2 regions of the Roseburia sp. OM03-7AC genome follow, and region 1 is predicted to be linked to the other one. Evidence: predicted binding sites of a transcription regulator. Region 1 holds the regulator's gene; the other holds the start of a gene.

Region 1 (6,763 bases):
ATTCCATGGGAATATCGTTCCGGACGGACAGATATGGAAAGCATTGGCGGATTCGTACATACCGTTCCTGCCCACGCTACCGTAATAATATTCGGTTTTTCTGTCGGTCTCTGGCAGCTTACCATCACTGCTGGAACCGGATATAACATATTACCCGGCTTCCATGTTTCTTTCGCCATTTCAATTCTCCTGTATAAGTTGTTATCTTATTTCTGTCTCTGATATGGGCATTTAAACCTGCTGTCATCCTGCCGTAAGCATTTACGCTTGCTGCAATCCTGCCATTAATGTCGGAATCATCTGTTTCTTACGGGATACTACTCCCTTTAAGTAAAAGCTGCCTGATTCATCCGGCTCTCCAAAGCACTCCTTTAAAAGGCTGCCTGCCTGTGCTCCGGCATAGATTACTTCCGAATTCTCATCCAGAATGTCCGTCAGCATCACAAATACGGCATCCAGTTTCTGCTCTCCCAATGCAATTTCCAGATATGGCTGCAGCTTCTTCTTCGCCATGCCAAGCTGCACGTCACTCATGGCACTAAGCTGTGCTACACCAAAATCAAATTCATCGGTATGGAAGGTTTTAAAATCCTGATAAAACAGTTCTTCTGTTGTCTTTTTCTTAAAATCACTGCCGGCTTCAAACATCTTCTTGGCCAGCTCTTCAATATCTACTTCTGCAATCTTCGCCAGTGCTTCTGCTGCTGCCCGGTCCATCTGTGTACAGGTCGGTGAACGGAACATCAAGGTATCTGAAATAATTGCTGCCAAAAGAATTCCGGCTGTCTTTTTATCAATGATTGCTCCCTTTTCCTGATACATCTGATAAATAATCGTTGAAGTACAGCCCAATGGCTGGTTCCGGAAAAATACCGGAGCAATCGTCTCAAGGCTGCCCAGTCGGTGATGGTCAATAATTTCTAAGATTTCTGCATCTTCGATTCCATCTACTGCCTGGGATTTTTCATTATGGTCAACAAGGATCACCTGTTTTTTCTGTAAATTTAAAAGATTTCGTCTGGAAAACATACCGACATATTTTCCATTCTCATCCAGTACCGGAAAATCACGATGACGCACTTTAGACATAGTCTCTTTCACATCATCCACATAATCCTCTAATTCGAATGTAATCAGATGCTCCTTTTTCATAATATATTTAATCGGCATACTCTGATTAATCAAACGCGCCACGGTAAATGTGTCATATGGTGTGCTGATAAGCATACAGTCTTTCTCTTCTGCAAGCTGCACAATGGTCTTTGTAATCTTCGCTCCGGAACAGACAATCACACAGCTTGCATTCATTTCCAATGCACAGAACTGTGATTCATAACGGTCTCCTAAGATAACCATATCGTCATCTTCAATATACTGCTCCATCATATCCGGTGTGGTAGCCGCAACAACAACCTTACCTTTTATGAAGTAACCATGCTCATTTCCTGTTACAAGAGTTCCATTTAAAGTTTCAACAATATTCTTATACTGCGTCCGGGCAGTTGCAAGAATCCGGTTGTCCAATACATCCATATAGGATTTTGCAATATCACTGGTAACAACCATTCCCTGCAGATTGTTCTCATTGTCAGTAATCGGCAATGACACGACATCTAAATTCTTCATCAGCTCCCATGCCCGTTTAATGGAAATGTGACTGCTGACGCCCTCCGTTCTACGATATTCAATATCCTTAATCTGTGCACCGACATCTGTTACCAGTTCCGGTTCCGGTACATCAAAAAATTTTAGGACATACTTCGTCTCTTCGTTCATATGTCCTGCTCTTTTCGGTATAAAAATACCGTCCTCTGTTTGATTTTTTAAATCTGCATAGGCAATCGCCGCACAAATAGAATCTGTGTCCGGATTCTTATGTCCAATTACCCATGTCTTTCTCTTTCCCTGTGTCATATAATTCCTCGTTTTAACTACTGCTTAAAAATTAAATACTCCAAGAGAATATAGAATAAATGCCACCAATACTACAAAATTGATAACAGAAAACCAGGTTAAGCATTTTGCATAACCTTTTACGGTATTCAAGCTCTTCTCTAAAGTATCATTTTCCTCTAACTTAACGGTAAGCTCTTTAATTAAGTCCTGCATATTGCGGTAGCACTTTACATCTTCGGTATGTATTTTCTCAGCCAGTTCCAGTTTCATGCTGTCTAACTGCTGGGAAATTTCCTGTAAAGATGCCTGCATCTGTGCAGTTTGTTCTGCGGTTCTTCCGGTGGAATCACTTACGTCTGCTGCAATCTTTTCAGACAGTGCATTCAATTTTTCTTCTACACGGTTAATCATTTCTTCCATCTGACCGTGTACTCCGGTAAGAAGAACATCTGCTTCTGATTTACGTGCATTTAAAACATGCTGCAGTTCTTTTGCTTTTTCTTCTCTTTCATCTACGATATTCTGTAATTCCTGCACTTTGTCTTCTTTTGTAACAAGCAAAGCCTGAAGCTGTTTTGCTTTCTCACGGAATTCATCAATCTGCTTTAATAAGAAATCTTCCTTATCCATTCCTTTATCCACCTTACTGTTTGTCCTCTCTGACCTGTTATGCTGTTCGTTTTCTTTTAACGAAGGGGCTGCCTTTCTGGTCTCTGTATTTCTTATCTGTACCTTCTGTTGTGTCACCGGCTCTTTTCTGCTCCGGTCCGGCGTCCCATAACTCTTCGCATTTTTACGGTAAAACATCGTTTTCAGCACATCAAAAAAGCTTTTCACTACCGTCTTCCTCCTGCGGAATCTCTTCCATTCCTATTACTGCTAGACACATTCTAGCATTTACCCTGTGATTTGTCCAGCAAATGCTCAACCATTGCTTTCTCCTTTGCTGTCAAATCTGCATCTGCCAGCAAATCCGGTCTTCGTTCCATGGTTCTTTTAATGGATTGTTCTCTCCTCCATGCTTCTACCTTTGCATGGTCTCCGGAAAGTAAAATAGCTGGAACTTTCTTTCCCATCCAGTCTTCCGGTCTGCTATACTGCGGATATTCCAATAAATTTCCTTCAAAGGATTCTGTGGTTCCGGATTCATCATTTGCCAATACGCCAGGCACCATACGGGATATCGAATCCACCATGACCATTGCCGGAAGTTCTCCTCCTGTCAGCACATAATCTCCAATCGACACATAATCCGTCACAATTTCTTCTAACACACGTTCATCGATGCCCTCATAATGCCCACAAAGCAATACCAGGTCTTCTTCCTTCGCATAATCCTTTGCCATTTCCTGCTGAAACGTATTGCCCTGAGGTGTAAGATATACTGTTCTTGGCTTTCTTCCAATCTTCTGTGCCACTGCCTGCCACGCATCATAAATCGGCTGTGCCTGCATTACCATCCCGGCTCCGCCACCATACGGATAATCATCTACTTTTTTATGACGGTCTAACGTATAATCCCGGATGTTAATTGTTTCTATATTTAAAAGTCCTTTGCCAACTGCTCTTCCGATGATACTGGTATTCAGTCCCCGTTCTACCATATCCGGAAATAATGTTAATATATGAAAATTCATTTTGCTACCTACTTCTTATTAATATCACGAAGCCCATTTAAAAGGTGTACCATAATGGTGCCTTCCTCTATATTGACATTTTTTACACAATCCTTAATTGCCGGAAGTAAAATATCATCTTCCCCATCTTTATGTAATACATAAATGTCATTTGCACCGGTCTGAAGTACATCCTTTACTTCACCTAAATCTTCTCCGTCATCTCCGACTGCCTTTAAGCCAATCAAATCAGCCACGAAATATTCATTCGGAGCCAGCTTTACAGCATTTTCCCTTGTTACATATAGCCCTCTGCTCTTATACTTCTCTACATCATTTATATTATCAAATTCTTTGAATTTTAATATTACCAGATTTTTAAAGAAGCGCGCCTGTGTAACCTGAAGCTCCATCGGTTCTTTTCCAGTATCCAAAAATACCTGCTTCAGCTTTTTAAAACGCATGACATCATCTGTTGTCGGATATACCTTCACTTCGCCACGCACACCATGTGTATTGGTAAGTACTCCTACCTGCAGCATTTCTTCCTTCCAGTCTTCCTGCACTTTCTTCATATCCTATCCTCTTTCTCTCATACTTCCCGTTCTTCAGGCAAGCCTGAATTTAATTATACAAAAGAAGCATAACTGCCGCAAGTAAAAAAGGTAAGATTCTTAAGAATTCTTAGGAATCTTACCTTCTAACGGTCTCTTACTTTTTTATAATCAAAATTGCTCTTATAAATTAAAGTTTTCTACATTTCGCACTTTTGCAGTATCCGTTGCAGTAATCTGCCGGATTCCGCTCTGTTCAATGTTCTCTCCCACAAAAAACTGATACTGCTGCAGTACCTGATCTTTGTGCATATCAGATAATGCCTTTTCAACATCCAGGCTATGTATATCACTTTCAGAACCTTTCATCTCATAGGTACGATCCGGCTGATATTGTGCCGCATAATCTGCTGCCCCAAAATCCTGTTCTCTTCGTACCGGAGTCTCTAAGGTATCCTTCTGCTGCTGTTCAGATGCACCGGCATCTGCTGCCGTCTTAACAACCGGTGTATCTTCTACTGCATTCCGGATATTCTGTATGCTGTTGTAATCGTAAAATCCCGCATTGGGACGAATTCCTGAAATATTCATAACGATCACGTTCCTCACATCATAATTATCTGCTACTAATTTTATCGGATAAATTCAACAAAAATCAACCCTTTTCTCCTAAAAGATTTTCTTTTATTTATCCAGCATTTTCTTTAACTCATTCATAAAGGTATTTACATCCTTAAATTCACGATATACAGATGCAAAACGAACATACGCCACTGCATCTAAATCTTTAATCTTATCCATCAGAATCTCACCAATTACGGTACTTGGGATTTCCTTTTCTTCCCGATTAAAAATCTCTGTCTCCACTTCATCAACCAGTCTGGTTATCTGCTCCACGGATACCGGTCTCTTATGGCAGGCACGAAGTACACCTGCTTCAATCTTGGAACGGTCATACTGCTCTCTGCAGTTATCTTTTTTTATTACAATCAATGGAATTGTCTCAACTTTTTCATAAGTTGTGAAACGTTTTCCACAATCATCGCATAATCTTCTCCGGCGAATGGAGTTATTGTCATCTGCCGGTCTCGAATCAATTACTCTGGTATTTTCACTGCTGCAAAATGGGCACTTCATCTTTTTTCTCCTATTCTAAAAGCTATGCAAAACACGCTTTGTGAATTTTGCATAAATAATACCGTTTTTCCATCACCAAACGTTCATAAAGAACTGTTGATATCAGCTTTTACAAATATTGGTCGTACTATTTTTAGTATAACTTTCTCGTATTCTTATGTCAACTAACTTTTCACATCTTCTACACAGACATCTACCAGAATAATATCCGGTCCAATCCGCACAACACGTTTCCATGGAATAATATATTCGCATGCCGGACAAAAAATACAGAAAAATTTTCCCGGCGCAGCTACAACCAGTGCACAGATTCTTCCATTGCACTCATCCAGTTCCAAATCCACCACATTTCCCAGGCAGCAACAGTCTGCAATATTAATCACCTGCTTTTCACACAATTCACAATAGCGTATCATGTGCCTGCCCCACTGTGCCTTTTCTTCTATTTATACTATGCCGGATTTTTCAAAAGGTTCCTTATACGTTGAAACGGAATAAAATAATATCGCCATCCTGAACAACGTAATCTTTTCCTTCCAGTCTTACCAGTCCCTTTTCTTTTGCTGCTGTCATGCTTCCACACTCAATCAGATGGTCATAGGATACCACCTCTGCACGTATAAATCCACGTTCGAAGTCGGTATGAATCTTTCCTGCCGCCTGCGGTGCCTTGGTTCCCTTGGTAATAGTCCATGCTCTTGTCTCATCTTCTCCTGATGTAAGGTAGCTGATAAGTCCTAACAATTTATAGCTTGCTGCAATCAGTTTCTCAAGACCGGATTCTTTTAATCCAAGGTCCTCTAAGAACATTGCTTTTTCATCATCATCTAATTCCGCAATTTCCTGTTCAATCTGTGCGCAGATAACAAATACTTCACTGTTTTCTGCGGCTGCCTGTTCTCTTACTCTTGCAACATGTGGATTGTCTGCACCATCATCTGCAAGGTCATCCTCACTTACATTCGCTGCATAGATAACCGGTTTTGCAGTTAATAAATTATAAGATGCAAACCATGCCTGCTCGTCCTCATCATCACTCAACGGATAAGTCTTTGCCATCTTTCCTTCTTCCAGATGTGCCTTTAAGGATTTCAAAAGTGCCTCTTCTTTTGCAAGTGTCTTGTCCATTCTTGCCTGCTTGGTAACTTTTGCAATTCTTCTTTCCAGGATTTCAATATCAGAAAAGATAAGCTCTAAATTAATGGTCTCAATATCACGAACCGGGTCAATGCTTCCGTCTACATGGACTACGTTGGTATCTTCAAAACAACGTACAACATGAACGATGGCATCTACTTCACGAATATTGGCAAGGAACTGGTTTCCAAGTCCCTCTCCTTTGCTGGCTCCTTTTACAAGTCCTGCAATATCTACAAATTCAATGACTGCCGGTGTTACTTTCTTGGAATGATACATCTCGCCTAACACCTTCAGACGGTTATCCGGTACGGTTACGATTCCCACATTCGGGTCAATGGTACAAAACGGATAATTGGCTGATTCTGCGCCTGCTTTGGTCAGTGAATTAAATAATGTACTTTTTCCTACGTTTGGTAAACC
Region 2 (6,763 bases), 160 kb from region 1:
TGAAAAGATTAATACACTTCCGTCCCCCATAACACGCGGGTAACCGGTATGCTTGTCCCATGCGCAGTAAAGCTCTTTGCATCCCTTTATTTTATCTGCCAGAATCTCGTTAAACACTTCTATCTTCTTTAAAAAGTTATCTGCCACAAAGGTTTTCTTCTTATGATGTACTTCTGCAGAACGAATCAGAAATTCCAGCTCCTCTAAAGTAAGCTTTGCAAGCTCCTGTTCATCCGGCATTTCATAATTCAAAAGATGGGTCTCTAATAATTCTTCTTTACGCTCTTTACTAATTTCCATGTTCTTCTCCTATATCTTTCCTTAAAACAATCACGTTATTTCTATTTTAATATAAAAATGCCATAAAGTAAAATAGAATCCTTCCGGATTCTACTTTATCTTTCACGCAGTTTACATCAGTTCTTCAATGACTCCTGTTTCATTGTATTTTCTGCAGTCAATGACACGCTGATTGGAAGAACCTTTGAATTTTAATGTAATATCATATAGCTCTGCCACATAAGGGCCATCCACCAGCACATCGATTAAGGATAATAATTCTTTCGTATCCTCGGTATATCTTCTTCCCTCCGGTACCAAATCCTTATCCAGTACATATCCGGTATATGCCCATATGTCTTTTTCCGGATGTTCCGTCCGCACCCGCTTGATAAATGGAAGCAGTGCATGCTGGTTTTCCGGTTCAAAAGGGTCTCCTCCCAAAAGAGTCAGTCCCTTGATATAGGGAGATTCCAAAGATGCAAGAATTTCATCTTCTACTTCTTTTGTAAATTCCTCTCCATTTTTAAAGTCCCATGTTTCCGGCTGAAAACACTCTTTACAGTGGTTCCGGCAGCCGGATACAAACAGCACCGTTCTTACACCGGTGCCGTTCGCAATATCATTATATTTAATCGCTGAATAATGCATTTTCTTTTCACTTTCTTTTTATAAGTGAAGTACACGCTCCTTGATTTCCTGGGTTCTTCCCTGATTCCAGAACTGGGAACCAATATAACCACAGGTACGTCTTGCCACGTTCATCTTATCCTGGTCACGGTTGTGGCAATGCGGGCACTCCCATACTAATTTTCCATCATCATCTTTTACAATCTGAATTTCACCATCATAGCCGCATACCTGGCAGTAATCGCTCTTGGTATTTAACTCTGCATACATGATATTCTCATAGATGAATTTCATTACAGATAAAACAGCATCCAGATTATCCTGCATGTTCGGAACTTCCACATAGCTGATTGCTCCACCCGGTGAAAGTGCCTGGAACTGGGATTCGAATTTCAGCTTGGTAAATGCATCAATGTTTTCGGTTACATGCACATGATAACTGTTGGTAATGTAATTCTTATCGGTAACGCCCGGAATAACTCCGAATCGTTTCTGTAAACATTTTGCAAATTTATAAGTGGTAGACTCAAGCGGTGTTCCATATACGGAGAAATCAATATTTTCTTTCTCTTTCCACTCCTTGCAGGCATCATTTAACCGCTGCATTACCTTTAAGGCAAATGGTGTAGCTGCCGGGTCGGTATGTGGTTTTCCAGTCATATATCTGGTACATTCGCAAAGTCCTGCATAGCCCAGTGAAATAGTAGAATATCCACCATATAAAAGCTTGTCTATGGTCTCGCCCTTTTTCAGACGGGCAAGTGCTCCGTACTGCCAGAGAATCGGTGCCACATCAGAAGGTGTTCCCTTCAGGCGGTTATGACGCGCCATCAATGCACGGTAGCAAAGGTCCAAACGCTCATCAAATAGCTTCCAGAATTTTTCAAAATCTCCGCCGGAAGAGCACGCCAGATCTACCAGATTCAAGGTTACCACGCCTTGATTGAAACGACCGTAGAACTTTGGCTTGCCATCTTCATCATGATATACGGTAAGGAAGGAACGGCAGCCCATACAGGTATAGCAGTTGCCATCTTTTAATTCCTTCATTTTCTTCTCAGAAATATAATCCGGAACCATACGCTTTGCAGTACATTTTGCTGCTTTCTTGGTCAGATAATAGTATTCCGAATCCTCATGGATATTATCCTCTTCCAATACATAAATCAACTTTGGGAATGCCGGTGTAATCCATACGCCATCCTCATTCTTAACACCCTGATAACGCTGGTCTAACACTTCCTCTATAATCATGGCAAGGTCTTTTTTCTCCTGCTCATTCTTTGCTTCGTTCAGATACATGAACACGGTTACGAATGGGGACTGTCCGTTGGTAGTCATCAGGGTTACTACCTGATACTGGATAACCTGTACGCCCCGCTCGATTTCCGCATGAAGTCTTCTTTCCACAATGCTGTTAATCTTCTCTTCGCTCAGCTCCACACCGCTCTCTTTTAATGTCTGCAGCAGCTCTGCATGAATTTTCTCACGGCTGATCTGGACAAATGGTACTAAATGTGCCAGTGAAATACTCTGTCCGCCATACTGGGAGCTTGCCACCTGAGCAATAATCTGGGTTGCAATATTACATGCTGTAGAGAAAGAATGTGGCTTGTCAATTCTGGTTCCGCTGATAACGGTTCCGTTCTGTAACATATCCTCTAAATTTACCAGATCACAGTTATGCATATGCTGTGCAAAATAATCTGCATCATGGAAATGGATAATTCCCTGTTCATGTGCCTCTACAATATCCTCCGGGAGAAGGAATCTTCTGGTAATATCCTTACTCACCTCACCAGCCATATAGTCACGCTGCACGCTGTTTACGGTTGAATCCTTATTGGAATTCTCCTGTTTTACTTCTTCATTATTACATTCAATCAGACTTAAAATCTGTTCATCCGTAGAGTTGGATTTACGTACCAGGGCACGTTTATAGCGGTAAGTAATGTATTTCCGGGCAACAGAAAAAGCCCTCTTGTCCATTAACTGATCCTCCACTAAGTCCTGAATATCTTCTACATTCAGGGCATGGTTGGCATCCTTACAGGAATCCTCTATATATTGTGCAATCTCCTTAATCTGGTCTGCAGTCAATCGTTCCGCTTCCACCACCTCATGGTTCGCTTTATTGATTGCAATAATAATTTTTGAAATGTCAAAAACAGCCTCTGCGCCGCTTCTTTTAATGATTTTCATTGAAATCCTCTCCCATAAAAAAATAGTCTATTCGCATAAAATCGGCACAAAACTGTACTAGATTTTGTGTCGAATCTCTTCAACGCATATACAGTATACCATATCTTGTGTTTTACGCAAGGGAAATATACAAGATTCATGAATTTTTTTCAGAAAAATTTTTTTAGAATTTAACGCTTTTTTCATAATCTGGACAATTATTTTTCACAAAATCCGGGTATACTACAAATATCAATAGAGAACAGGTTCATCCCCCAATGTCTTGTCTCTCTATTTGATAAAACTTTTTTCATAAATTTTCATAACTCCCCTTTGTACCCCCGCAGTGCTGTGGGGGTATTACCTTTGTAAAACCATTTTTCAGACTGTAAAAACCCCGTCTCAAATATCAATGCGATATCGAAACGGGGCTTACTTCATTTTTAATCTATTTTTTAGAAATCTACTTCTGTGTCATAGTAACAGCATTTCAGCAGTTTTTCCATTTCTTCCTGACTTGGCTGTCTTGGGTTGGAGCCGGTGCAGGCATCCAAAATTGCATTGGCTGCAATCTCAGGCAGTCTCTCTAAGAATACTTCTTCCGGTACAAAGCCCTGCTCAGCCGGATAGCTGTCCGGTCCGTAGTTCTTAATACAGTGCGGAATATTCAAGTCATCATTCATCTTACGCAGGTACTGGATTAAAAGTGCGACTTTCTCGTCCAGTGTCTCTCCGCCAAGCTTCATAAAGTCTGCAATCACGCCATAACGTTTCTTTGCAGTCTCATCCTTTGCATTAAATGCAATAACCTTCGGCAGATACATGGCATTAGCTGCGCCATGAATAATATGTGCACCGTAGTCGGCAAATGCGGCACCGGTCTTATGTGCCATAGAATGTACGATTCCAAGCAGTGCATTGGAAAATGCCATTCCAGCCAGACACTGGGCATTGTGCATGGCATCACGTTTTGCCATATCTCCGTTATAGGAATCAATCAGATCATGCTGAATCATTTCGATAGCATGGAGTGCCAGCGGGTCTGTATAATCACTGTTGGCAGTTGAAACATATGCTTCAATTGCATGCGTCATCGCATCCATTCCGGTATGGGCTACCAGCTTCTGCGGCATGGTCTCTGCCAGTTCCGGGTCAACGATTGCTACGTCCGGTGTGATTTCAAAATCCGCAATCGGATATTTGATTCCCTTCTCATAATCCGTTATGATGGAAAATGCAGTTACTTCTGTTGCTGTTCCTGAGGTAGAAGAAATTGCACAGAAATGTGCTTTCTTTCTTAATTTCGGAATTCCAAATACCTTACACATATCTTCAAAGGTAATATCCGGATATTCATATTTAATCCACATTGCTTTCGCAGCATCAATTGGAGAACCACCACCGATTGCTACAATCCAGTCCGGCTGAAACTTCTCCATAGCGGCTGCACCCTTCATCACGGTCTCAACAGATGGATCCGGTTCAATTCCTTCAAACAGTTCCACTTCCATACCTGCTTCTTTCAGATATGCCTCTGCTTTATCCAGGAAACCAAACCGTTTCATGGAGCCTCCACCAACACAGATCATTGCGCGCTTTCCTTCGAAGTTCTTCAGTGCCTCCAATGCACCTTTGCCGTGGTATAAATCTCTTGGTAATGTAAATCTCTGCATTCGTAATACCTCCTTGATAATCATTGTATATTTACTGATATATTTTTATCATAACACAATAATATACAAAAGGTAACTGGATTTTTCTTATTTTTTGTGAAATTTTTATAAAATTTGGTTATATTTTCCTCTTACTTTGTTGTTTCAGCAGCAGCCGCATCCTGCACCAGCGGATTCGTATCCCGGGTAGTATCTGCCGCCGTCTTTCCTGTCCTGTTGCTTACTGCCTTGCTGATTTCTTTCACCTTATCTGTCGTTTCATAATCCTCTACATCAAATAAATAGCGGTGCAGCAAATCTACATTAGTCTCCAAATCCGTTGGTACAACTACTGCTCCGATGGATTTTTCCATCATCTTGGTGTCTAACTGGAATGGCCAGCCCTGGGTATCTGCAAGCTCATACTCTTTGACATGGGCTGCAAGTCCCAATATCTCTGTGGTAGAAAGGCTGGTAGAAATGTCCGGAAACAGCTTGTCTACCAAATCATTTAAAGTAAGGATGTCTGCCTGCTTTGCTTTTTCTACAATCTTTCCTACTACAATACGCTGGCGCTCGGTCCGACGGAAATCGTCTCCGCCGCTCATTCGGTCGCGGCAATAGGCAAGTGCCTGTATTCCATTGACCTGCTGCACGCCCGGTCCGGAAACCGGCTTGCCATGGGTTCCCATGACTTCATTCATTTCATCAATCCAGATATGCATATTGCTGGCTTCTTCCTTGGTAATATCCAACTCTATTCCACCTAATGCATCCACAACTTCCATTACCGCATTGAAGTCTACGGATACATATTCGGTAATATTCAAATCCAGATTCTTATTTAACGCCGCTACTGCACCGGTCGGTCCTCCCTTGGCATAAGCTGCATTCAGTTTCCGCAGGCTGTCTTTATCATCTACTGCCAGAAAGGAATCCCGGTATACGGATACAAGCTTCACTTCCTTGGTATCATCATTGATACTGGCAATCATGATACAGTCGCTGTTTCCACTTTCATAATTTCCACTGCTCCGGTTGTCAATTCCAAAGATAGCTATATTGGTATAATTATCTAACACTTCCTGGGTCTCGCTGTCTATATTAATATTCAGCTTCTTCGCGTCTAAGGAACCGGTATTATTGATTTTATTCAGCTTACTCATTACATAAAATACTACCAGCAAAATGAGTATCACTAATACTTCTACAATAAAAAGTATCAGTTTTCTCTTTCTTCTCTGCCTTTTTCCAACCTTCTTTTTCGGACCTGTCTTCGCCTTCTGCTTTTCCATGCCCATAGTTCCTCCTTACTTTGATATACTTATACTCCTTAATCCGGACTGTTTTTCCACAGTCCATTAATTCAAATATATCTTACTGGAATTGGTTGGTCAATGTCTCACAGACAACCTTAAGAATCGGTTCCATAAATTTAACGAAATCTTAAGTTTTCGTATTAATCGAAGGCAGAACTCTTTCCATTATACCAATGATCCCACATTGCATCATTTACCACAACATACTGTCCGTTATAAATTGCAATGGCATGGGTACCGCCATCCAGTGTACAGCCAATAATAAGAAGCTCATCCTCATAGCCATCTACATCATAGGTAACTTCTTTGATAATCTGTGTCATATCCCAGTCTGCATAAATCGTTCCCCTGACACCGTCAATCCAGCAGGTTGCCTTTACCGGCTCGTCCCAGAATTCAAAATAGTCTTTATCATTACGCACGGAACTTGGAAGCACAGATTCCGGAATATCAGCATATTTTTCACTTCCATTTTCATCCTCTGGTGCATCCGTTGTCTCTGTATCCTCAACCACGCCATCTATTGGCTGGTCTGCATTTACCGGAACTTCTTCTACTGCCGGAACATTTTCCTGTACGGTCGTATTTTTATCATTTGATTTATTGTAGCTGATGACACCAACTGTCACTGCACTTGCTATAGATGCCGTTGCCACGATTCCAATTACCGCTTTTCCAGCTGCAGTTGACAAAAATGATATC

Evidence for each region. The regulator NrdR, encoded in region 1, represses ribonucleotide reductase genes. The targets are predictions, from matches to a motif close to CACAANATNTTGTG.
Region 2: a site for NrdR is predicted at 3,208-3,221, ahead of nrdD (anaerobic ribonucleoside-triphosphate reductase). Genes of this name have one in related genera too.

Annotation. Positions count from the first base shown of each region.
Region 1 is NZ_QTZJ01000001.1:818,451-825,213, forward strand. It holds gene DXB39_RS04015 (flavin reductase family protein) at 1-179, opposite strand, end outside; gene DXB39_RS04020 (putative manganese-dependent inorganic diphosphatase) at 262-1,914, opposite strand; gene DXB39_RS04025 (hypothetical protein) at 1,939-2,733, opposite strand; gene trmD (tRNA (guanosine(37)-N1)-methyltransferase TrmD) at 2,787-3,533, opposite strand; gene rimM (ribosome maturation factor RimM) at 3,542-4,087, opposite strand; gene DXB39_RS04040 (hypothetical protein) at 4,250-4,657, opposite strand; gene nrdR (transcriptional regulator NrdR) at 4,751-5,203, opposite strand; gene DXB39_RS04050 (YlmC/YmxH family sporulation protein) at 5,368-5,619, opposite strand; gene ychF (redox-regulated ATPase YchF) at 5,681-6,763, opposite strand, start outside.
Region 2 is NZ_QTZJ01000001.1:981,964-988,726, forward strand. It holds gene DXB39_RS04795 (enhanced serine sensitivity protein SseB) at 1-300, opposite strand, end outside; gene nrdG (anaerobic ribonucleoside-triphosphate reductase activating protein) at 412-930, opposite strand; gene nrdD (anaerobic ribonucleoside-triphosphate reductase) at 949-3,111, opposite strand; gene DXB39_RS04810 (iron-containing alcohol dehydrogenase) at 3,546-4,763, opposite strand; gene DXB39_RS04815 (LCP family protein) at 4,895-6,037, opposite strand; gene DXB39_RS04820 (RNA polymerase sigma factor) at 6,202-6,763, opposite strand, start outside.